Regions from separate parts of the Nocardiopsis sp. SBT366 genome, predicted to be linked through region 1. Evidence: predicted binding sites of a transcription regulator. Region 1 holds the regulator's gene; each other region holds the start of a gene.
What was found. The regulator HrcA, encoded in region 1, represses chaperone genes, less so after heat shock. The targets are predictions, from matches to a motif close to TTGGCACTCTCNNNNNGAGAGTGCCAA.
Positions count from the first base shown of each region.

Region 1 (7,440 bases):
CCGGCGCGGCAGACTGCTCGCCGACGCGGTGGTTCGCGACCTCACCTGAGTCACACGAGAAGGAGGGGCCCGGCTTCGCGCCGGGCCCCTCCTTCTCGCGTCGATCCCCGGGTCACTTCACCCAGTCGACGTCCATCGGGTAGCGGGCCCACTCGCCCCGGTCCACCGCCGACGCCGCGCGGAAACCGGAGACGATCGAGAAGATCACCAGGCCGATCCAGGTCAGGACGCCGATGAGCAGCCAGGCCAGGATGCCGGAGATGACGTAGCCGATCAGCATCACCAGCTGGAAGCTGAGCGCCCGGGCGGCCTGGTCACGGACGTACGGTGACTCGTCCTTCTTCGTGATGTACACGATGAGCGGCAGCAGCCAGCCGAGGAAGCCGCCGCCGATGTGGGCGAGCTTCGCTGAGCTGCGCTCCTCCGGGGTCGGCATGTAGGCACCGTAGCCCTGGGCGCCGGGCTGCTGGTAGCCGCCGTACTGACCGCCGCGGGGAGGCGGGTAACCACCGGGTTGCTGGTAGCCGCCCTGAGGGTAGGCGCCGGGCTGCTGGTAGCCGCCCTGGGGCGACGGGTAGCCGCCGGACTGGGGGCCGCCGTAGGGGGCGGGCGGACCACCGGGCACGCCGCCCTGCTGCGGGTAACCGGGCGGTGGCGGGTAGCCCCCGGACTCGCCCTGACCGTAGGGGTCGTTGGGGTTCGGGGTGTTCGGGTACGACATGGTGGTTCCTTGGTGTGTGGGAGAGAGGTGGCTACTTCAGGAGTCGGATGCTCACGGGGTAGCGGGTCCAGGCTCCCTTGTTGGCTCCGGAGGCTCCCAGAACGCCGAAGACGATGGAGATGATCCACACGAGGGCGATGAGCAGGTAGCCGATCCAGGACAGGCCGGGGAAGAAGATACCCAAGCCGAAGAACGCGACGCCAGCGAAGACGTACGGGATCAGCATAGTGATCTGGAAGTTCGCCGCTTCCGACGCGTGGTGCCGGATGAACGGTGACTGGTTGCGCTTGGCGAAGTAGACGGCCAGCGGCGGGATCCAGCCCAGGAAGGCGATCACGAAACCGGACAGGTGCGCGAGCATGGCGACGAGTACGTCGTTGCCGCCACCGGCGGGCTGTTGGACCGGCGGCTGACCGTAGACCTGCTGGGGCTGCTGGAACTGCTCCCCGTAACCGGCCTGGGGATGCGCCTGTGCGGGCTGGGCCTGCTGGAACTGCGGCTGAGCGTACCCCTGGGGGGCGTAGCCAGCCTGAGCCTGGTCAGCGGCTGGCTGACCCCAGGCGGGCTGTGCGCCGCTCTGCTGGGCCTGCGCCTCCGGCTGGCCCCAGTGCGGCTGCTGCGGCTGCGGCTGGCCACCGGCGGGCTGGACCCAGGTCGGCTGTGCGCCGCTCTGCTGCGGTTGGCCGTACGCCTGTCCCTCGGGCTGGCCCCAGTGGGGCTGCTGCGGCTCGCCGCCCGTCGACTGCTCCCAACCGGGCTGGACCTGTTGGGGCTGGCCGTAGGCCTGGGGCTGCGGAGTCTGCGCCCCGGGCTGGCCCCAACCGGGTTGAGCACCGGTCTGCGGTGGGCCGTACGCCTGCGCCTGTTCCTGCGGCTGTCCCCAGCCGAGCTGTTGGGGCGCCTGGGGCTGGCCACCGGTGTTGGGTCCCCAGCCGGGCTGTGCCTGTTGGGGCTGGCCGTAGGCCTGGGGCTGCGGGGCCTGTGCCCCGGGCTGGCCCCAGCCGGGCTGGGGTTGCTGCGGGTCGCCGCCGGGTACTCCCCAGCCGGGCTGTGCGCCGCTGGGCTGTTGGGGCGCCTGGGGCTGACCGCCGGTGTTGGGTCCCCAGCCGGGCTGTGCCTGTTGGGGCTGGCCGTAGGCCTGGGGCTGCGGGGCCTGTGCCCCGGGCTGGCCCCAGCCGGGCTGGGGTTGCTGCGGGTCGCCGCCGGGTACCCCCCAGCCGGGCTGTGCGCCGCTGGGCTGTTGGGGCGCCTGGGGCTGACCGCCCGTGTCGTGACCCCACCCGGGCTGTGCGCCGCTCGGCTGCGCCTGGGCCTGTTGGGGCTGGCCGTAGGCCTGCGCCTGCTGGGGCTGACCGGACTGCTCGGGTGCCTGCGGCTGAGCTCCGGCGGGCTGCCCCCAGGCGGGCTGAGCCCCGCTCTGCTGCTGGCCGTGGGCCTGCGCGTCGGGCTGGCCCCAACCGGGCTGCGCGCCGCTCTGCTGCGCGGGATCCTGCGGCGGTCGCCGCTGTCCCTGCGGGTCGTCCGGCGACGGATGACTGGACGGGGTCTCGCTCATGCTCTTCCTTGACTCCGCTGTTGGGGGCGCTTGCTGTCTGCCCGAAGGATTCGGGCCGTACCGACGACCGCGGAGGGCCGGAGGCCGTGTCGCCCGACGGAAACGGGGGAGCGGTTTCCCGGGGGATCCATCAGACCACGTGATCGTGACAATCCTAGTGTTCCGCGGTGTGCGGTCCCGTGACGAAGTCGATGAGCTCCTCCACCCGCCCCAGCAGGGAGGGTTCGAGGTCCCCGTAGCCACGGACCGAGCCCAGGATGCGGCGCCAGGCCTCACCCGTCTCCATCCGCCAGCCAAGAGCGTCCACGACGCCCTCCTTCCAGGGCAGACCCCGAGGGATCTCGGGCCAGGCCCCGATCCCCACCGCGCTCGGACGCACCGCCTGCCACACGTCCACGTAGGGATGGCCGACCACGAGCACGTCCGCGCCCCGGGCACGCTCGGCGATCCGGCTCTCCTTGGAACCCGGAACCAGGTGGTCGACCAGGACTCCCAGACGGCGCCCCGGCCCCGGCTCGAACTCCGCCACCACTGCGGGAAGGTCGTCGACCCCCTCCAGGAACTCGACGGCCACCCCCTCCACACGGAGGTCGTGGCCCCAGACCTTCTCGACCAGTTCGGCGTCGTGGGCGCCCTCGACGTAGATCCGGCTCTCGCGGGCTGTGCGCGCCCGCGCGTCGGTCACCGCGATCGACCCCGAGGCGCTGCGCAGCGGACCCTTGGGGGCCTCCGTCGGACGCACCAGTGTCACGGGTTCACCGTCCACGAGGAAGGCGGCCTGACCCAGCTCGAACACCCTGCGGCGCCCGTCCCGGTCCTCCAGGGTCACCGCGGCCTTGTCCCAGGACACCACGGCCCCGCAGAAGGTCTCGTCGGCGTCCTCCACGACCAGGTCACGACTGAGGGGTATCTCGCGGACCGCACCCTTCTTCGGTCGCCGCCAGTCTCCCGCCAGAACGTCGCGGCCGTAACGGCCGGTTCCCTTGGTAACCACGGTGGTGCAGTCTACTGGTGAAGGACCCCGGACGCCCGCTGGCGGGTGGCGCACGTCGCGGATCCGACAAGGAAGAAGCGACCCCCGTCCCCGTGTTACTGCGTGCGGGTAGCCGTGCGGGTTTGCGGCCGGGCATAGAATTAGCACTGAGGACCTTGGAGTGCCAGGAGGTGGCGAGTTGCTGGATGAGCGCAAGCTCGCGGTCCTGCGTGCGGTCGTCGAGGACTTCGTCAACACCAACGAACCCGTGGGTTCCCGGGCGTTGGCGGACCGTCACCCCCTTGGTGTCTCCCCGGCGACCATTCGCAACGACATGGTCGCCCTCGAGGAGGATGGCTACATCACCCAACCCCACACCAGTGCGGGACGGGTGCCCACCGACAAGGGGTACCGGCTCTTCGTGGACCGGCTCTCCTCCGTCAAGCCGCTCTCGGCGGCCGAACGGCGAGCCATCGAGTCCTTCCTCGGCGGTGCCGTGGACCTCGACGAGATCGTCGCCCGCACGGTGCGGCTGCTCGCGCAGCTCACCCGGCAGGTCGCGATCGTCCAGTACCCGTCGCTGACCCGCTCGTCGGTCCAGCACGTGGAACTGGTGCCGCTCGGCGGCCAGCGCATCATGATGGTCGTCATCACCAACACCGGCCGAGTCGAACAGCGCGTCATCGACGGGTTGGGATCGGTCAGCGAGACCGTGGTTGACGACCTGCGCAACATGCTCAACCGCGCCATCGCGGGCCGACACCTCGGTGACGTGCCGGACGCGGTGGAGGACCTGCCCGCCCAGGTCGCACCGGAGGACCGCCCCGTCGCGGTCGCGGTCCTCTCCATCCTGCTGGAGAGCCTCGTGGAAAGACACGAGGAGAAGATCGTTCTGGCGGGAACCGCCAACCTGGCCGCGGTCGACTTCGCGGCCAGCCTGCGCGAGGTGCTCGAAGCACTGGAAGAGAACATGGTCCTCATCCGACTGCTCGGTGAGGCCAAGGACCCCTCCATGCTCACGGTGCGCATCGGCGCGGAGAACTTCCACGAGGGCCTTCGATCCACTTCCATCGTGTCGGCTGACTACGGCGTGGGAAACCAGTCGCTGGCCAAGATCGGAGTGGTGGGCCCGACCCGTATGGACTACCCAGGGACGATGGGCGCCGTCCGTGCGGTGGCCCGGTATGTCGGACAGATTTTGGCAGGACAGTAACTCAGTGGCCAGAGACTATTACCAGGTTCTCGGGGTGCGTCGCGACGCGTCCAAGGACGAGATTAAGAAGGCGTACCGGCGGCTCGCGCGCGAGCTTCACCCGGACATCAACCCGGACCCCGCGACCCAGGAGCGCTTCAAGGAAGTGACCCAGGCCTACGAGGTCCTCTCCGACGAGAACAAGCGTCGGATGTTCGACATGGGCCAGGACCCCTTCGCCCCCGGCGGCGGTGGCGGTGCCGGAGGTTTCGGCAACGCTGGCGGGTTCGCCTTCGACGACATCATGAACGCCTTCTTCGGCGGAGGACAGCCCGGCGGCCGCGGCCCCCGGGAACGGGTCCGGCGCGGACGCAGCATCAAGATCCGCATCGAACTCGACCTCGTCGAGACCGCTTTCGGGGTCAGCCGGGAGATCACCTTCCCGACCGCGATCCTCTGTGAGACCTGCCAGGGCGAGGGCACGGCGGCCGGTTCGCACCGGACCACCTGCGACATGTGCCACGGCCAGGGCGAGGTCTCCCAGGTCACGCGCTCCTTCCTCGGCCAGGTCATGACCTCGCGCCCCTGCCCGCAGTGCTCGGGCCAGGGCTCGGTCATCACCAACCCCTGCGGCGACTGCGCGGGCGAGGGCCGGGTCCGGGAGAAGGTCACCCGGACCGTGAAGATCCCCGCCGGTGTCGACGACGGCACCCGCATCCAGCTCGCCGGCGAGGGCGAGGTCGGCCCCAACGGCGGACCGCGCGGCGACATCATCCTGGAGATCGTCCAGAAGCCGCACCCGACCTTCGAGCGTCGCGGCGACGACCTGCACTGCACCATCACCGTCCCCATGACGGCGGCGGCGCTGGGTGCCTCGTGCGCCTTCGACACCCTCGACGGCACCGAGAACATCGACCTGCGTCCGGGGACCAACTCGGGCCACGTCATCACCCTGCCCGGCAAGGGCGTCACCCACCTCGACGGCGGCGGCCGGGGCGACCTGCGCATCCGTGTGGACGTGGAGACCCCGGGCAAGCTGGACGAGGAGCAGGAGGCCCTGCTGCGCAAGTTCGCGGAGCTGCGTGGGGAGGACCAGAACCCGGGCCGCTTCAGCCCCGGGCACGGTGGGTTCTTCTCCAAGATCCGCGACGCCTTCGGAGCCAAGTGACCCCGCCGGTCTTCCTGGTCGGGACCGCCGTGCTGGCGGGCGACCGGATCCGTCTGGACGGTCCGGAGGGACGCCACGCGGTGGCGGTCCGACGCATCGGTGAGGGCGAGACCGTCGACCTCTCCGACGGTCTCGGCCTTCGCGTGCGCTGCGAGGTCGACGAGGTCGTCGGCAAGGACACGCTCGTCTGCCGTGTGGTGGAACGCCGGAGCGAACCCGAGCCCCGACCCCGGATCACCGTGGTGCAGGCCCTGCCCAAACGGGACCGGGGTGAGCTCGCGGTGGAGATGATGACCGAGGCCGGGGTCGACGCCGTCGTGCCCTGGTCCGCCGAGCGCTGTGTCACGCAGTGGAAGGGCGACCGGGGTGCCAAGGCCCTGGCCAAGTGGCGGGCGAGCGCCAGGGAGGCGGCCAAGCAGGCCCGCCGTGCCCGGACGCCCGAGGTCACCGAACCACTGGACCGCAAGGGGGTGTCCGCCCTGCTCGCCGAGGCGGACCTCGCCGTGGTCCTGCACGAGGAGGGGGCGGGGCGGCTCTCGGAGCTCCCACTGCCGGAGGAACCCCACGGTTCGGGGATCGTCCTGGTGGTCGGGCCCGAGGGCGGGATCTCCGAGGCCGAGCTGGCCGCCTTCGACGCGGCCGGTGCGGCCCGGGCCCTGCTGGGCCCCTCGGTCCTGCGCACCTCCACAGCCGGGGTGGCCGGACTGTCCGTGCTCCAGGCCCGCACGGGACGCTGGTGAACGGACACGGACACGGACACGGACACGGTCCGGGTCCGTCCCCGGTGACCGTGACCGTGACCGGGTAGCCGGGACACTCACGGAAGACACGACGAAGGGCCCGTGGAGGATTCCACGGGCCCTTCGTCATGTCCGTTCCCTGGTGCGGTCGGGGGTCAGCTCACGCTGGCCCCGTCCTCCTCACCGCCGCCGCCGGAACCGCTGCCGGGGTCCTCGGAGCCCTCGTCGGGATCCGGGTCACCGCCGCCTCCGGGGCTGGTGGGCTCGTCGGTGGGCTCTTCCCGCGGCTCGTCGGTCGGGGCGCAGGTCTCCTTGTCGGAGCCCCTGTCGTCCCGGTCGTCGTCCTTGTTCTTCCTGTCCTCGTCACGGGCGCCGTCGGTCGCGGCCGGGACGAGCTCCTCACCGGGCGGGCACGAGGAGGTGGCCTCGAAACCGTCGTCCTCCGAGGAGGAGGGCGAGCTGTCGGGGCTGGGGGAGCCCTCGGGGTCGTCCCCCGCCTCCTCCTCCAGCTTGCTGCTGCCGGAGGTGGAGTCCGTCGACGGGTCGGGAGCCGCCACGCCGTCGCCCCCGTCGGACTGGGTCTCGGGCGGGGTGCCCGCGCGGTCGGCCCCGGCCGGGACGATCTCCAGGACCTGTTCGCGGACCTGCGGACTCGACATGATCACCGAGGCGGCGATGAGCACGGCCGCAGCCACGGCCGTCACGGGACGGAGCCACGGCAGCCCGAACCACGACGATCCGCGTTGGCGCTCGGTGCGCTCACGGATGAGGTTGAGGCCTTCGGCCGAGGGTGTGACCTCGTCGGCCTCGGCGCGCAGTATCTGGCGGAGCTGGTCCTTGAACTCCGGTTCGTTCCTATCGTTGGGGCTACTCATGACGTCTGCTCCAGTACAGAGCGAAGGGAGGAGATGCCGCGCGAGGTGTGGCTCTTGACCGCGCCTCGGCTGATGCCCATGGCGTCCGCGATCTGTGCCTCGGACAGATCACCGTAGTACCGGAGCACGATGGCCTCTCGCTGACGGGTGGGTAGCTTGCGCAGGGCGGTGATGACCGCCTCGCGCTCGAGCAGGTTCATGGCCCCGTGCTCGGCG
Region 1 is NZ_LAVM01000045.1:13,012-20,451, forward strand. Features, by position in the region: gene hemW (radical SAM family heme chaperone HemW) at 1-49, shown strand, start outside; gene ADX84_RS15220 (DUF4870 domain-containing protein) at 113-721, opposite strand; gene ADX84_RS15225 (DUF4870 domain-containing protein) at 753-1,082, opposite strand; gene ADX84_RS15230 (hypothetical protein) at 1,071-2,288, shown strand; gene ADX84_RS15235 (DUF3097 domain-containing protein) at 2,431-3,270, opposite strand; gene hrcA (heat-inducible transcriptional repressor HrcA) at 3,449-4,462, shown strand; gene dnaJ (molecular chaperone DnaJ) at 4,467-5,609, shown strand; gene ADX84_RS15250 (16S rRNA (uracil(1498)-N(3))-methyltransferase) at 5,606-6,349, shown strand; gene ADX84_RS15255 (hypothetical protein) at 6,505-7,224, opposite strand; gene ADX84_RS15260 (SigE family RNA polymerase sigma factor) at 7,221-7,440, opposite strand, start outside.

Region 2 (7,440 bases), on a different contig from region 1:
GTCAGGTCAACGTCCACGCCGTGCACGGCGATCGGGTGGCACAGCGGAACGAGGTCCGGGGTGCGCTTGGCCCCCTGGATACCGGCGATCCGGGCGACGGCGAGGGCGTCACCCTTGGGGACCCCTCCGCCACGCAGGGCCGCGACCGTCTCCGGGTTGAGCAGGACCCTGCCGGTGGCCGTGGCCGTACGGGCGCTGACGGACTTGGCGGAGACGTCCACCATGCGCGCCGAGCCGGACTCGTCGAGGTGCGTGAGGCCGGAGGGGTGCGCCTCCGGGCGTGGGGTGTCGGTCATCGCTGTGGAGCCACTCATCGTCTGGTACGGAACACGCGGCAGCCCGGAACGGTCAGCCACGGGGACGCGCGGCGCGTGTCCCAGGACGACGGTACTCCTCCGCGGGGACAGCCGGACCGTTGCTCAGGGCTCCGGCAGGACCAGGACCTCCACCATCTCACCGGCGGCCAGCTCGGTGACCTCCTCAGGGACGATCAGGAGTCCGTTGGCCCCGGCCAGCGCGGACAGCTGGTGGGAGCCCTGGCGCACCGCCGGAGCGACCGCGGGCACCGGGTCCGGCGCGATGGGGTCGGACAGCACCGCGCGCAGGTAGGAGCGGCGGTCCCGGGGCGATCCGACCGGGTTGGCCAGGCGCGCCCGCACGCTCGGCAGGGGGTTCGGGGGCAGACCCCGCAGCCTGCGCAGGACCGGCCGAACGAACAGGTGGAACGACACGAAGGCGCTCACCGGGTTGCCCGGGAGGGTGATGATCGGAGTGTCGTCCGGTCCGATCGTGCCGAACCCCTGGGGTTTGCCGGGCTGCATCGCCACCTGGGTGAACTCCACGGTGCCCTTGGTGGAGAGCACCTCCTTCACCACGTCGTAGGCGCCCATGCTCACACCGCCGGTGGTGACCACCACGTCGGCGCGGACCAGGAGGTCCTCCAACGTGTCCCAGACGGTGACCGGGTCGTCGCCGACGAAGCCGTGGCGGTACACCTCGCAGCCCTCGTCCCGGGCGGCGGCGGCCAGCATGTAGCTGTTGGACTCGTAGATCTGCCCCGGACCGAGGGGGCGGCCCGGCTCGACCAGCTCCTCACCGGTGGAGAGCACCACCACGCGCGGCCGAGGGCGGACCGGCACTGAGCGGCACCCGACCGCCGCGAGGACACCCATCTCCCCCGCACCGACGCGAACCCCGGCGCTCAGCACCGTCGCGCCCTCCATCACGTCCTCACCCCGGCGCCTTACGAAACCCCCCGCCTGCGCGGGGCGGTGGATCGCCACATCCACGGTGCCGCCGTCGGTCCACTCCACCGGGACCACGGAGTCGGCCCCCTCGGGTAGGGGGGCGCCGGTCATGATGCGGGCGCACAGTCCGGGCCGGATCGCGGCGGGGTCCGCGTCACCCGCCGGGATGTCGGCCACCACCGGCAGCCGGACGGGGCGGTCGGCGGTGGCCTCGGCCAGGTCGGCGGCGTGCACGGCGTAGCCGTCCATCGAGGAGTTGTCGAAGCCCGGCAGGGACACCGGGGAGACGACCGGTTCGGCGAGCACGGTCCCGTGCGCCTGGAGCAGGTCCAGCTCGGTCGGTTCGGGCACCGCGACCAGCCCCAGAAGGTCGGAGATGTGCTGTTCGACGCTCTTCATGAGGTCCTTCCGGGTCGTGGACGCGCTGTGAGGGCCTCCCCCGTCACAGGGGGAGGCCCCGGTCCCATTGTGACGACCTCCGGAGCCGACGTCCCGGACCCGGTGCCCCCGGGTCAGCCCCGGAGCTTCTCCTGGCGGTCCAGGAACTCCCTCAGCCAGGGCAGGAGCTCGTCCGCCAGGTCCGGGCGGCCGCAGGCGAACTCGACCACGGTGCGGATGTACTCGGCCTTGTTCCCGGTGTCGTAGCGGTTCCCGCGCAGCAGCACGCCGTGCACACCGCCGCCCTTCTCGGGGCTGGTCCTGGCCAGCTCCTTCAGGGCGTCGGTCAGCTGGATCTCGCCACCGCGCCCGGGCGGGGTGTCGTGCAGTACGGGAAAGACCGCCGGGTCGCACACGTAGCGGCCGATGATCGCCCAACGGCTGGGCGCCTGCTCGCGCGAGGGCTTCTCAACCAGGTCGGTGACGGTGACGACGTCGTCCTCGTCGGTGGTCTCCACCGCCGCGCAGCCGTAGAGGGAGACCTGTTCGGGCTCCACCTCCATGAGCGCGACGACACTGCCGCCGTGGCTCTGACGGACCTCGATCATGCGGCGGAGCAGGTCGGCCGACTCGATGAGGTCGTCGCCCAGGAGCACCGCGAAGGGGTTGTCGCCCACGTGGGCCTGCGCGCACAGCACGGCGTGTCCCAGCCCCCGGGGCTCACCCTGGCGGACGTAGTGGACCTGGGCGAGGTCGCTGGACTCGCGGACCGAGCGGAGCTTGTCCTCCTCCCCCTTGGCGGCGAGCGCCTCCTCGAGTTCGTAGGCGCGGTCGAAGTGGTCCTCAATGGAGCGTTTGCTGCGCCCGGTGATCATGAGGACGTCGCCGAGCCCGGCTTCGACGGCCTCCTCCACGACGTACTGGATCGCGGGTTTGTCCACGATCGGCAGCATCTCCTTGGGAGTGGCCTTGGTGGCGGGCAGGAAGCGGGTGCCCAGGCCCGCGGCCGGAACGACCGCCTTGGTCACGGCGGCGTCGGTGCGGGATCGCTTCTGGTCGGTGTCGGCGCTCATGAACGGCACTTTAGGACAGACAACCCGCGTTACGTGGACCGATGACTTCCCGTGGCCGAGAAGTCCCCGTCGTTTCGGGCGAAGTCGTGGAAACCGCAACCGCGTGTTCACCCCTCGGAGGAAATCGGGGTCCGGTGCCACACTGGGCCCATGGGTGCCTCGAACGACCACGACCGGACCGCCAAGCGCGCGCTGCGCGCGCGCCTGCTCGCCGCGCGGCGGGAGAGGGGCGCGGCGGAGCGCGACCGTGTGGCTTCCGCGGTCCGCGACACGTTGATGGGGCTCCGCTGGCTGGCCATGGGCGGGACGGTGGCCTGTTACTACTCCGTGGGCGGCGAACCCGGCACGCGCGGTCTGGTCGACGCGCTGTGGAAGCGGGGCACGTACGTGCTGCTACCGATCTTCCTGCCCGACGGGACCCTCGACTGGGCGGCCTACGAGGGCCCGGACGGCCTCGAACCGGCCGGCCACGGCCTGGTGGAGCCGACCGGGCACCGGTACGGCCCCGAGGTGCTCGGCCGCGCGGACGCGGTGGTCTGCCCGGCCGTGGCGGTGGACCGGCGCGGGACGCGGATGGGGCGCGGCGCGGGTTGCTACGACCGCGCGCTGCCCCACAGGGGCCCGCGCACCCCGGCGATCGCCGTGGTCCATGACGAGGAGTTCGTGGACGCGCTGCCCGTGGAGGAGCACGACCGGCCGGTGGACGCGGTCGTGACCCCGGGCGGCGGGCTCCACGTGTTCGACCCGAACGCGGCGGCCTGGCCAGGAGGGAACCCGGACGGCCGGGCGGTGTGAGTCTGGCCGGGACCCCGGGGGCACCGCTCTCGGGAGGCTCCGGGGATTAAGGCACCGGGTCGCGGCGTTATGGCTGGCGGTCGTGTCCCGCACCCACCCCGAACACGAGCACCCCGTGCGGCCCCCGACCGGGTACGGCCCGACCCTGGGGACGCCCGGCGCCGCAGGGGGAGGGGTTGTCGCGGCTGTGGTCGGCGAACGCGTACTATTTAGCAGTCAACGGGTGTGAGTGCCAGCAAGGAGGACCCGGAACAGTGCCTACGTACCAGTACGCGTGCACCGAGTGTGACGCCCAGATGGAGGTCGTGCAGAGCTTCAGCGACGACTCGCTGACGGTCTGCCCCGAGTGCGAGGGGCGCCTGCGCAAGGTGTACTCCGCGGTCGGCATCGTCTTCAAGGGTTCGGGCTTCTACCGCACCGACAGCGGCAAGTCCACCACGAACAGCTCCGCCCTGACCGGTTCCAACACCGCTGAGGGCGGCACCGAGGGCAACGGCGGCAAGTCCGGCGACGCCGCCAAGCCCTCCTCCGACTCCGGCTCCACCGCCACCCCCGCCGCCTCCACCCCCAGCACGGGCGGCGGCGACAAGTCGACCAGCAAGAGCACCAGCGGCAGCACCGCCGCGACCAGCAGCTGAGCCACCGCACCGTTGACCGTGGCCGCGCCGCCGAGACCCCTCGGCGGCGCTTCTGTTGTCTGCCGGGCCCCGTGTGACGGGCCCCGGGGTGGGAATCCGCCCTGTGGACAACCCTCCGGGGCCGCCTCTCCCGGCCTAGCGTTGGAGGTATGAGCACCTCCCCTCCCGCGTTCCGGCTCCGGCGCGGCCCGCTCCGCCTGCTCGACCGCCACCGCCGTACCGTCGCCGCCGTCCTGACCGCGCTGGCCGTGGTGTGCGCGGTCCTCGTCCTGCGGCCCCCGCCCCAACCCCGGGCGGAGGTGCTCGTCGCCGCGCGGGACCTCGACGCCTCCGCGCCCCTGTCCGAGGAGGACCTCACGCCCCTGGTCCTGACGGAGAGCTCCGTACCGGACGGGGCGCTCTCGCCCGGGGACCGGGCGGCCGGGCTCTCGCTGAACGCACCCGTGCGCCGGGGCGAGGTGCTGACCGACGCCCGCCTGAGCGACCCGCCCGCGCTCCCCTACGGGGCGGACATGGTCGCCGTGCCGGTGCGGGTGGCCGACCCGGGGGCCGTCGGTCTGCTGTCCCCAGGCAGCCGAGTGGACGTGCTGGCCGCGACGGGCGCGGACGACTTCGGCGGGCCGCCCACCAGACCCGGGCCCGCCGTCGAGGTGGTCGGTGACCGGCCCGTTCTCGCCGTGCCCTCTGAGGAGGGTCCGAGCGGGGAGGGCGGTGCGCTGGTCCTGATCGCCGCGACCAGCGAGGAAGCCCGGGCCCTGGCCGGGCACGCGACCTCTTCGCGGCTGTCTGTGACGATTCGCGGTTGACCGATGACCAGGGGTGGTGAAAGCTGTCCGGGCGCCACTTCGGGCGCGTCCCCATCAATCACGAACACGTAGGGCAGTTCCATGGAAGGCTTCAAGAAGTTCCTGCTCCAGGGAAACCTGGTGCAGCTGGCGGTCGCGGTCGTCATCGGCTCCGTCTTCGCCGGACTCATCTCGGCGTTCACCGAAGGGTTCATCACCCCGCTCCTGGGGATCTTCGGCGGGGTCCCGACCTTCGCGGACCTCTACTTCGAGGTCAACGGCAGCCAGTTCATGTACGGCGCCTTCGTCGACGCCATGATCTCGTTCCTGATGACCGCGGCGGTCCTGTACTTCTTCGTGGTCCTGCCCATGGGCAAGCTGATGGAGAAGTTCATCAAGGCCGAGGAGGCCACCACCCGCGAGTGCCCCCACTGCTTCTCGGAGATCAACAAGAAGGCCAGCAAGTGCGCCCACTGCACCAGTGAGGTCACGCCCGAGACCGTCTCCTAGGGCACCGAGGGGTGTCTCGGCGCCCGTCCCGACACAACGGGCCCGACACACGGGAGGGCGGCCCCACGGGGCCGCCCTCCGGGCGCTTGGCGCCGGTTGGAACCGGCCGCGGATCGGGCTGACCTAGCCCTCGTACTCCCAGTGCCAGGGCTCGAAGGGACTGGACTTCGCCCAGGCCGGGTGGATCCAGTTGTACTTGGCCCCGTGCTCCTCCATCCAGTTCCACCGTTCCGAACGGAAGTTCTGGATGCCGCAGCCGAGGTCGATCGCCTGTCCCAGACCGTGGTTACTGGTACCGGGCACGGCGGCGAACCCGGGCGGCTCCTGGGCGTAGACGCGGTGCTGGTTGGGCAGGTCGCGGTACGCGCTGGTGATGCAGATGTTCTCGCCGAACTCCTCGACGTACTCCACGTTCAGCTGGAGGAACTCCACCGCGGCGTCGGCCCTCAGGAACTTGTCGTCGTAGAGCGAGCAGAGGGCCTCCTGCGGGAGCAGCCCGTTGGGGTAGCCACCCGCGTTCGAGGCCGCGCTCGCGTCGCAGTCGGCGGCCGCCATGTAGGCCTCCGGGTCCAGGCCCCGGGACTCCAGCTCGTCGGTGAGCTCGGTCATGCTCGACTCGGACTGTTCGCGCAGGGAGTCCACCTCGGCGGAGAGCTCGGCCTGTTCGAGCTGTGTGAAGGTCTGGAGCTCCTGGGCCTCCCCGGCCAGCCCCACCTGCTCCTCGCGCAGGTCGGTGGCGTCCTGGATGAGCGCCTGGTTGTCCTCGGACAGCTTGGCCGCGTAGGACTGCGTCTGGAGGTCGTCGTCGAGGTCCCCCGCCGCGAGGATGCCGATGACACCGGCGTCGGGCTGCTGGTACATGGTGCTGGCCAGCCGCGCGAGCGGTTCGCGCATCTCGTTGAGGTCGCCCTCGATCTGCTGGAGTTCGTGGAGGGTGGAGATCAGGTCCTCCTGCGCCTCCTCCAGGGCGTCCTGGCGCTCGACGTACTCGTCGGTCGCCTCCTCCAGGGCGTCGGCGGAGGACTCCGCGCGCTCACGGAGGTCCTCCAGGCTCGCTTCGGCTGGCGGGGCGACTGTCACGGACCCGGGCACGACGAACAGGGACGTGACCAGCATGAGTGTCAGCGCCTGCGCGATCCGGACCCGGTGGTGTGCCCCCAGGGTGGTCAGCACCCCGTTACCCGGTACGCGGGACCTACGCCGCGCCGACTCGGAAGTGAACGGCACGAATGATCCTCCGGCTGCTTTTTCCTCGAACACCTACTCGTGGCCGCAAGGCAACGTACTACATGTCCACATGCGGACACACTGGACCGTACGGCCCGACGGCCGAACCCGTGGACGGTTGCTCGCCGTCCTTCCGGCCGTCTCGCGCGGCCTCTGGAAGAAGGCCTGGTCGTCGGGGTGCCGTGACCTGGCGCACCCGCCCGCCCAGAGTGACCGAAGGGCGGTGGCGGCTCGCATCACGACACGCGAAATGAACAACATCACACCGCAACCAGGACAACCAATCGTAGGTCAGCGTACTGTGCCGCGCACGCAGAGTGCCTCGGCCCCACCGCCCCAACACCAATCGGCACCCCACGCACACCCATCCTGGGTTAGGCTTGGCCCCGTGGCCGGGTAACGTCCGGCTCTGGCATCACCCATGGCTCCATAGCTCAGGGGATAGAGCACCGCTCTCCTAAAGCGGGTGTCGCAGGTTCGAATCCTGCTGGGGCCGCATCAACGAAGGGGCTTCCCTCTCGGTCGAGAGGAGAGCCCCTTCGTCTTTTCCCCCGCCAGGAATCCGTCCCATCCCCGTCAAGACGTCACAAGTTCTCGCGCGCCCCTCCCCCGTGCGGCGAAAAAGTTGACCGCACCGTCCGTGTCGGGGGACGGTCCCCGCACCCTTGCGAGTCATCATGGGCAGGGAACGACCAGGTCGGAGGCGTGCACACGCACGGACGGGGGTGGCCGGATGGCGGACGGGGACCGGGACGACATGACCGAACTCGGGGACGACGCCAAGGGG
Region 2 is NZ_LAVM01000018.1:4,007-11,446, reverse strand. Features, by position in the region: gene moaC (cyclic pyranopterin monophosphate synthase MoaC) at 1-296, opposite strand, end outside; gene glp (gephyrin-like molybdotransferase Glp) at 420-1,646, opposite strand; gene galU (UTP--glucose-1-phosphate uridylyltransferase GalU) at 1,760-2,698, opposite strand; gene ADX84_RS07610 (5-formyltetrahydrofolate cyclo-ligase) at 2,849-3,493, shown strand; gene ADX84_RS07605 (FmdB family zinc ribbon protein) at 3,748-4,131, shown strand; gene ADX84_RS07600 (SAF domain-containing protein) at 4,281-4,937, shown strand; gene ADX84_RS07595 (MscL family protein) at 5,019-5,426, shown strand; gene ADX84_RS07590 (M15 family metallopeptidase) at 5,550-6,653, opposite strand; tRNA gene ADX84_RS07585 (tRNA-Arg) at 7,077-7,149, shown strand; gene ADX84_RS07580 (hypothetical protein) at 7,387-7,440, shown strand, end outside.
Region 2: ADX84_RS07605 (FmdB family zinc ribbon protein) is a predicted target of HrcA. The motif match lies at 3,703-3,729, and genes of this name have one in related genera.

Region 3 (7,440 bases), on a different contig from region 1:
ACAGCTCCGTGCGGTCCACCCGGACGACCAGCCGGGTGTCGCCCACGGCCTCACCCAGCGTCCGCCTGCGGTCCGCCACGGCGGGCTCCGACGCGCTCTCCCGCAGCCCCTCCTCGTCCGCGCCCAGGGCGTGCACGCCCACCTCGACGATCCGGCCCCCGTGCTCCACGGTGCGCCGTTCGAGGTCGACGTCGGCGCGCAGGATCTCGGCGCAGCAGCGCAGGAACGCGTCGGCCCAGCGCGGGCTCAGGAACCCCAGCCTGTCGGCGCCGAGCATCCCCTCCAGCAGCTCCCGGGCCACCTGGGTGGGCAGCATCCGGAAGTACTCGGGCGGGGCCCACGGAGTGTGCGAGAAGTGGGCGATCCGCAGGTCCGGTCGGCGGGCGCGCAGGATGCGCGGCACCAGCGCCAGGTGGTAGTCCTGCACGGCCACGCGCGCGTTCTCGGCGGCACCGCTGACCAGCGCCTCCGCGAAGGCGTTGTTGTAGGCGGCGTAGTCCTCCCACTGGCTGCGGAACTCCGAGCCGAAGGAGGGCTTGTTCGGGGTGTCGTACAGCATGTGCTGCACGAACCACAGGGTCGAGTTGGCCACCCCGGTGTAGGCGCCCGAGAAGGTCGTCTCAGGGATGTCCAACATGTGGACTCGCATGCCGTCGAGGTCGTGCGCGAGGTCCAGGCGGGCCCCCGGCGCCTCGGTGGCGGCGCGGCGGTCGGCGTCCGACAGGGCCGCGCACACCCACAGTCCGTCGATCTCGGTGGCCACGGAGATCATCCCCGAGACCAGTCCTCCGCCGCCCCGACGGTGCTCAAGCGAGCCGTCGTCGGCGGTGGAGAAGGAGACCGGGCCCCTGTTGGAGGCTATGAGGATCTGAGCCTTGTCCACGTGGTCGTCCTCTCGACGAAGGATGCTCTGGGGATCACGCACTCCTCCTAGGTCTCGCCTAGGGACAGTCGCCCCAAACCCCCTCGCGGGCAACGGTGGACACCGTCACAGGGGAGCCGGTTCCGTACTCGGGTCGCGCCGCACGTGGACGGTGTCGTCTCAGCATTCGAGCCGCTTTGTGTAATCCGGATCACCCGGCGTGGAAAATCGGTCAGCACCTCAGTTACAGTGACGGTGCGTTCTCGGAGAAGAACCGCCACAACTTCATATTGCTCATCCAGAGGGGTGGAGGGACCGGCCCTGCGAAGCCCCGGCAACCATCTCGACATGTGGAACCGCGATCAACGCGACCCGTCGAGGCAGGTGCCAACTCCGGCCTGGGGTCAAGGTGGCCACCAGGGAAGATGAGGGGAGACGCCTCGCCATGGCGATTGCCGCCGCTGAACCCACCTCCGTTCGCGCCTTCGGTCCCGGGACCGCGCTGTCCTGTCGGGAGTGCGGTGAGCGCTACGAACTCTCGCCGAGCTTCGCCTGCCAGTTCTGTTTCGGCCCCCTGGAGATCGCCTACGACTTCGGGCCCGTCACCCGCGAGCAGATCGAGAGCGGCCCCAAGAACATCTGGCGCTACCGCTCCCTCCTCCCGGTCCCCGACAACGTGGCCGACCTGCCCAACATGAACCCCGGCCTCACCCCCCTCGTCCGGGCCGACCGCCTCGCCGCCGAACTCGGCCTGCGCTCCCTGCACGTCAAGGACGACTCCGCCAACCCCACGCACTCCTTCAAGGACCGCGTGGTCGCGATCGCAGTCGAGGCCGCCCGCACCTTCGGGTTCACCACCCTCTCCTGCTCCTCCACCGGCAACCTCGCCGGTGCCGTGGGCGCCGCCGCCGCGCGTGCCGGATTCGACTCGTGCGTGTTCATCCCGGCCGGTCTGGAGGAGGGCAAGGTCGTGATGGCCGCCGTCTACGGCGGGAAGGTCGTGGCCATCGACGGCAACTACGACGACGTCAACCGCTTCTGCTCCGAGCTCATCGGCGACGAGGCGGGCGAGAGCTGGGGCTTCACCAACGTCAACCTGCGGCCGTACTACGCCGAGGGCTCCAAGACGCTGGCCTACGAGATCGCCGAGCAGCTCGGCTGGCGCCTGCCCGAGCAGATCGTCATTCCGATCGCCTCCGGATCGCAGCTCACCAAGATCGACAAGGGCTTCCAGGAACTGATCAGGGTCGGCCTCGTCGAGGACCGCCCCTACAAGGTGTTCGGCGCGCAGGCCACGGGCTGCTCGCCGGTCGCCCGCGCCTGGGCCGACGGGCACGACGTCATCCAGCCGGTCAAGCCGGACACCATCGCGAAGTCGCTGGCGATCGGCAACCCCGCGGACGGCCCGTACGTGCTGGACATCGCCAACCGCACCGGCGGGGCGATCGAACACGTGGGTGACGACGAGATCGTCGACGCCATCAAGCTGCTGGCCCGCACGGAGGGGATCTTCGCGGAGACGGCGGGCGGTGTGACCACCGGTGTCCTCCGCAAGCTGGTCCGCGAGGGCAGGCTCGACCCCGAGGCGGAGACGGTCATCGTCAACACCGGCGATGGGCTCAAGACCCTCAACGCCGTCGACTCGGGCGTCACCGCCACGATCAAGCCGTCCCTGGAGGCCTTCAAGGCCGAGGGCCTGGCCTGACCCGGACTCGCCCCCACGTCCACCACCCCGCGCAGCACCCACGTCCCAGGAGTACGAACACCATGAGCGTCAGCGTCCGCGTGCCCACCATCCTGCGCACCTACACCAACGACGCGTCCGAGGTGACCGCCGAGGGCGGCACCCTGGCCGAGGTCCTGGACCACCTGGAGGCCAACCACCCGGGCATCCTCGCCCGCGTGCTCGACGACGGCGGCAAGGTCCGCCGCTTCGTCAACGTCTACGTCGGCGACGAGGACGTCCGCTTCGAGAAGGGCCTGCAGACCGAGGTCCGGGACGGCCAGCAGATCTCGATCATCCCCGCCGTCGCCGGGGGCTGCTGACCGCACGGGCAGTGGGCGAACCACAGGGCGGGCACCGGTCGGTGCCCGCCCCGCCGCGTGCCCGGACCCTCGTAACCTGGGAGGAGGTTTCTCCAGGGGACGAGGGTGGCGATGTCGGCGACGCGGTTGTTGGTGCTGGGTGTGGTGCGCGTCCACGGGCAGGCACACGGTTACCGGGCGGGCCGCGAACTGATGGACTGGGGCGCCGAGGAGTGGGCCAACGTCAAATGGGGCTCCCTCTACCACGCGCTCCGCAAGCTCTCCGAACAGGGAAGACTCCGCGAGTTCGTGGCTGAGGGCGAGGTCACCGACCGCACCTCCTCCGCTGCGAGCTGTGCACCCGGCTGCAAGAAGACCGGTCTCTCCTCGGTCGGGTAAGCGTCCACGTCCCCGAAGACCAGGCCCGTGATGTCCTCGTCGAAGATCATCCGCAGCTCTTCGGATCGCACCTCGTCAGGGTTGGGGCCGACCACCAACTACCCCTTCTCCAAGCGGGACAGGTCCTCCTGCGTGCGCAGAATGTGCTCCACCATCTGCTCCCGGCTGAGGGAGAAGTCGCTCTTGAGCCTCCAGACCTCCCTCATCGAGGCTTTGTACTCCCGTGCGGCCGCCGGGCTGGTGGCGGCACGGGCCGCGCGCATGTACGCGCCCGCCGCACGGGCCGCGGTCTCGTCCAGGACCTCTCGGATCACTTCGTCGGAGGTGCTCGGGTCGTAGAGCACTGCCTGGTCGTCTCGCATGGGGTCTTCCTTCCGTTGGGGGGCGTCTACGTGGACGACCTTGCCGTCCAGCAGGGCGTAGGAGCCGGGAGCGACGGGCACGTCGTCGGCCAGCATGATGCCGTGGTCAGTCTGGCTGAACCGGCGGGCCCCTGGTCACCGGGCGGGCAGGACCTGGCCACCCGGTTCCACCAGGGGTTCGTCCGTTGTTCGCCGAGCGCTCAAACCGCCCTGTGGAGGGAAGTCCGCGCTGTTCAGGGCTGTTTCCGAAGCTGGGGAAATCGTGACCACATCGTTTGCACTCTCCATGGCCGAGTGCTAAAAAAGGGAGTGGTTAGCACTCACCTATACCGAGTGCTAACCGGATCGAGGCTGCGAGATCGTGGTCCTCCGGCAGCAGGGTTGCCGGTGCGAACGCGGTCGTCCGTCGCGGGCGCACGCCTCGTCCCATCGCGTATCAGCCCGGTCACGGGAGGACAAGAACTCAATGGCAGCCAAACTGATCGCGTTCGACGAGGAGGCCCGTCGCGGCCTCGAGCGCGGCATGAACCAGCTCGCTGACGCCGTGAAGGTCACGCTCGGCCCGAAGGGTCGCAACGTCGTCCTGGAGAAGAAGTGGGGCGCCCCCACTATCACCAACGACGGTGTCTCCATCGCCAAGGAGATCGAGCTCGAGGACCCCTGGGAGAAGATCGGGGCCGAGCTGGTCAAGGAGGTCGCCAAGAAGACGGACGACGTCGCCGGTGACGGTACGACCACCGCCACCGTCCTGGCCCAGGCTCTCGTCCGCGAGGGTCTGCGCAACGTCGCCGCTGGCGCCAACCCGATCGGCCTCAAGCGCGGCATCGAGGCCGCCGTGGCCCGCATCAACGAGGAGCTCGGCAACCTCTCGAAGGACGTCGAGACCAAGGAGCAGATCGCCTCCACCGCCTCCATCTCCGCTGGTGACACCCAGATCGGTGAGACCATCGCCGAGGCGATGGACAAGGTCGGCAAGGAAGGCGTCATCACCGTCGAGGAGGGGCAGACCTTCGGGCTCGAGCTTGAGCTCGCCGAGGGCATGCGCTTCGACAAGGGCTACATCTCGCCCTACTTCGCCACCGACCTTGAGCGCATGGAGACGGTCCTCGAGGACCCCTACATCCTCATCGTCAACTCGAAGATCTCCAACAACAACGAGTTCCTGCCCGTTGTCGAGAAGGTCCTCCAGTCCGGCCGTCCGCTGATGGTCATCGCCGAGGACGTCGCCGACGGCGCCCTGCAGACCCTCGTGGTCAACAAGATCCGCGGCACCTTCAAGTCCGTCGCCGTCAAGGCTCCGGGCTTCGGTGACCGCCGCAAGGCCCAGCTCGGCGACATCGCCGTGCTGACCGGCGGCCAGGTCATCACCGAGGAGGTCGGCCTCAAGCTCGAGAACACCGAGCTCGACCTGCTGGGCCGCGCCCGCAAGGTCGTCGTCACCAAGGACGAGACCACCATCGTCGACGGTGCCGGTGACGCCACCGCCATCGCCGGTCGCGTGAACGAGATCCGCAACGAGATCGAGCGCACCGACTCCGACTACGACCGCGAGAAGCTCCAGGAGCGCCTCGCGCGTCTGGCCGGCGGCGTGGCCGTCATCAAGGCCGGTGCCGCCACCGAGGTGGAGCTCAAGGAGCGCAAGCACCGCATCGAGGACGCCGTCCGCAACGCCAAGGCCGCGGTCGAAGAGGGCATCCTGCCCGGCGGTGGCGTCGCGCTGCTGCAGGCCAGCGTCCCCGCGTTCGAGAAGCTGGACCTCGAGGGTGACGAGGCCATCGGCGCCGACATCGTGCGTCGCGCCATCGCCGAGCCGCTCAAGATGATCGCGGTCAACGCCGGCCTCGAAGGCGGCGTCGTGGCGGACAAGGTCAAGCACCTGGAGCCCGGTTTCGGCCTCAACGCCGCCACCGGCGAGTACACCGACCTGTTCAAGGACGGCGTCATCGACCCGACCAAGGTCACCCGTTCCGCTCTGCAGAACGCGTCGTCCATCGCTGGTCTGTTCCTGACCACCGAGGCCGTCATCGCCGACAAGCCGGAGAAGGCCTCGGCTCCCGCCGGCGACCCGACCGGTGGCATGGGCGGCATGGACTTCTAGCAGGTCCGTGACACCGGGCGTGAGCCCGTAGGCGCCTGAGGTCCGGATACGCGACCTCGCCCGCGACGACCGGGCGGTCCCCATGGGGACCGCCCGGTTTCGCTCTTTCCGGGACCCCGGGGGTCAACCCTGGGCGGGCCCGTGCGGACGGATCGCGTCGGCCAGTTGGTGCCAGCCCTGCGGTCCCGGGAGCACCTGCGCCGACTCCGGTCCGTAGGAGCCCGGAAAATAGGGTTCGGGCTCCGTCGCCGAGTCCATCAGCGGGTCGACGATCCGCCACGACTCCTCGACCACGTCGAAGCGCACGAACTGCTCCGGGCTGCCCACCACGGCGCCGTGCAGCACGTGGTCGTAGGCCTCGTGCCCCCGGCCCAGTTGGCGTTCCACGTCGGCCGCGAGCACGAGGCGCGCCGCCGAGTCGCTCTCCGCGCCGGGTTCGTTGAGCAGCATCTCGAAGGTCACCCCGGACCATGGCTCCAGCTGGAACCGGACCAGGTTGGCGGGCCCCGGGTAGAGGTCGGCGGCGGGGCGCTTCAGCTCGGCCACCACCTCCCATGAGGTGAGCGGCATGTGCTTGCCCGAGCGAACGTAGAAGGGCACGCCCGCCCAGCGGCGGTTGTCCACCCACATGCGCAGCGCGAAGAAGGTCTCCGTGGTGGAGCCGGGGCCGACCCCCTCCGTGCTGAGGTAGCCGTCGTAGCGGCCCCGGATCGCGTCGGCCGGTTCGATGGTGCGCACGGCGCGCAGCAGGCGCAGCGTCTCGTCCTTGACCGCCGAGGGGTCGGTGGAGACCGGCGCGTCCATCGTGAGCAGCGCGAACAGCTGGAGCAGGTGGTTCTGGAACACGTCCCGAACCGCCCCTGCGGCGTCATAGAACGACCCCCGGTCGTCCACCCCGAAGTCCTCGGCCATGGTGATCTGCACGTTGTCCACGAACGTCCGGTTCCACACGGGCTCCAGCAGGGTGTTGCCGAACCGGGTCACCGGCAGCCCCCGGACGGGTTCCTCGCCCAGGAAGTGGTCGACGAGGTAGAGGCTCTCCGAGGGGAAGCACTCCAGGAGCGCGCGGTGGAGTTCGCGGGCCGATGCGAGGTCGTGGCCGAAGGGCTTCTCCACCACCAGGCGGGCGTCACGGTTGAGCCCGGCGTCCGCCAGGGCGCGGGCCACCGTGGTGAACAGCGCGGGTGGCACCGCCAGGTAGTGGGCGGTGTGGGAACCGTCGGGCAGGGTCGCGGCGAGGTCCGCGTAGGTGCGGGGGTCGTTGAGGTCGCCGGTGACCAGCGTCATCCGGTCGGTCAGGGACCGCATGACGGACTCGTCCAGGGTGGTGGAGGCCTCGGAACCGGTCTCGGCGAGGTGCTCGGTGACGGCCTCGCGGGTCCGCCGCCGCAACTCCTCTGTGTCCCAGTCGGACTTGGCCACCCCCACGATCCGGGTGCGCAGCTCCTCCCGTTCCGCCAGGTGGTAGAGGGCGGGCATGAGGTACTTCCGGGCGAGGTCACCGGTCACTCCGAAGATCACCAGGGTGTCGGCGTTGGGTCCTGTGGTCATGCTGTCCCCTCGTCGGCGGCCGGTGCGCGGGCGGCGCACGTTGGCGGGGGTACCCGGTCCGGGCCGCTGACGTGCCCAAGGAAGGGCCAAGAAAGGGTGACCGGGCCGACCTGGGGCGTCCGCGCGGGGGCTCCTGCCAGCGT
Region 3 is NZ_LAVM01000017.1:24,110-31,549, reverse strand. Features, by position in the region: gene ADX84_RS07375 (trehalose-6-phosphate synthase) at 1-883, opposite strand, end outside; SAM riboswitch class I at 1,154-1,294, shown strand; gene thrC (threonine synthase) at 1,308-2,567, shown strand; gene ADX84_RS07365 (ubiquitin-like small modifier protein 1) at 2,630-2,908, shown strand; partial or broken gene ADX84_RS07360 (PadR family transcriptional regulator) at 3,020-3,235, shown strand; gene ADX84_RS07355 (hypothetical protein) at 3,385-3,744, opposite strand; gene groL (chaperonin GroEL) at 4,115-5,746, shown strand; gene zwf (glucose-6-phosphate dehydrogenase) at 5,870-7,297, opposite strand.
Region 3: groL (chaperonin GroEL) is a predicted target of HrcA. The motif match lies at 3,923-3,949, and genes of this name have one in related genera.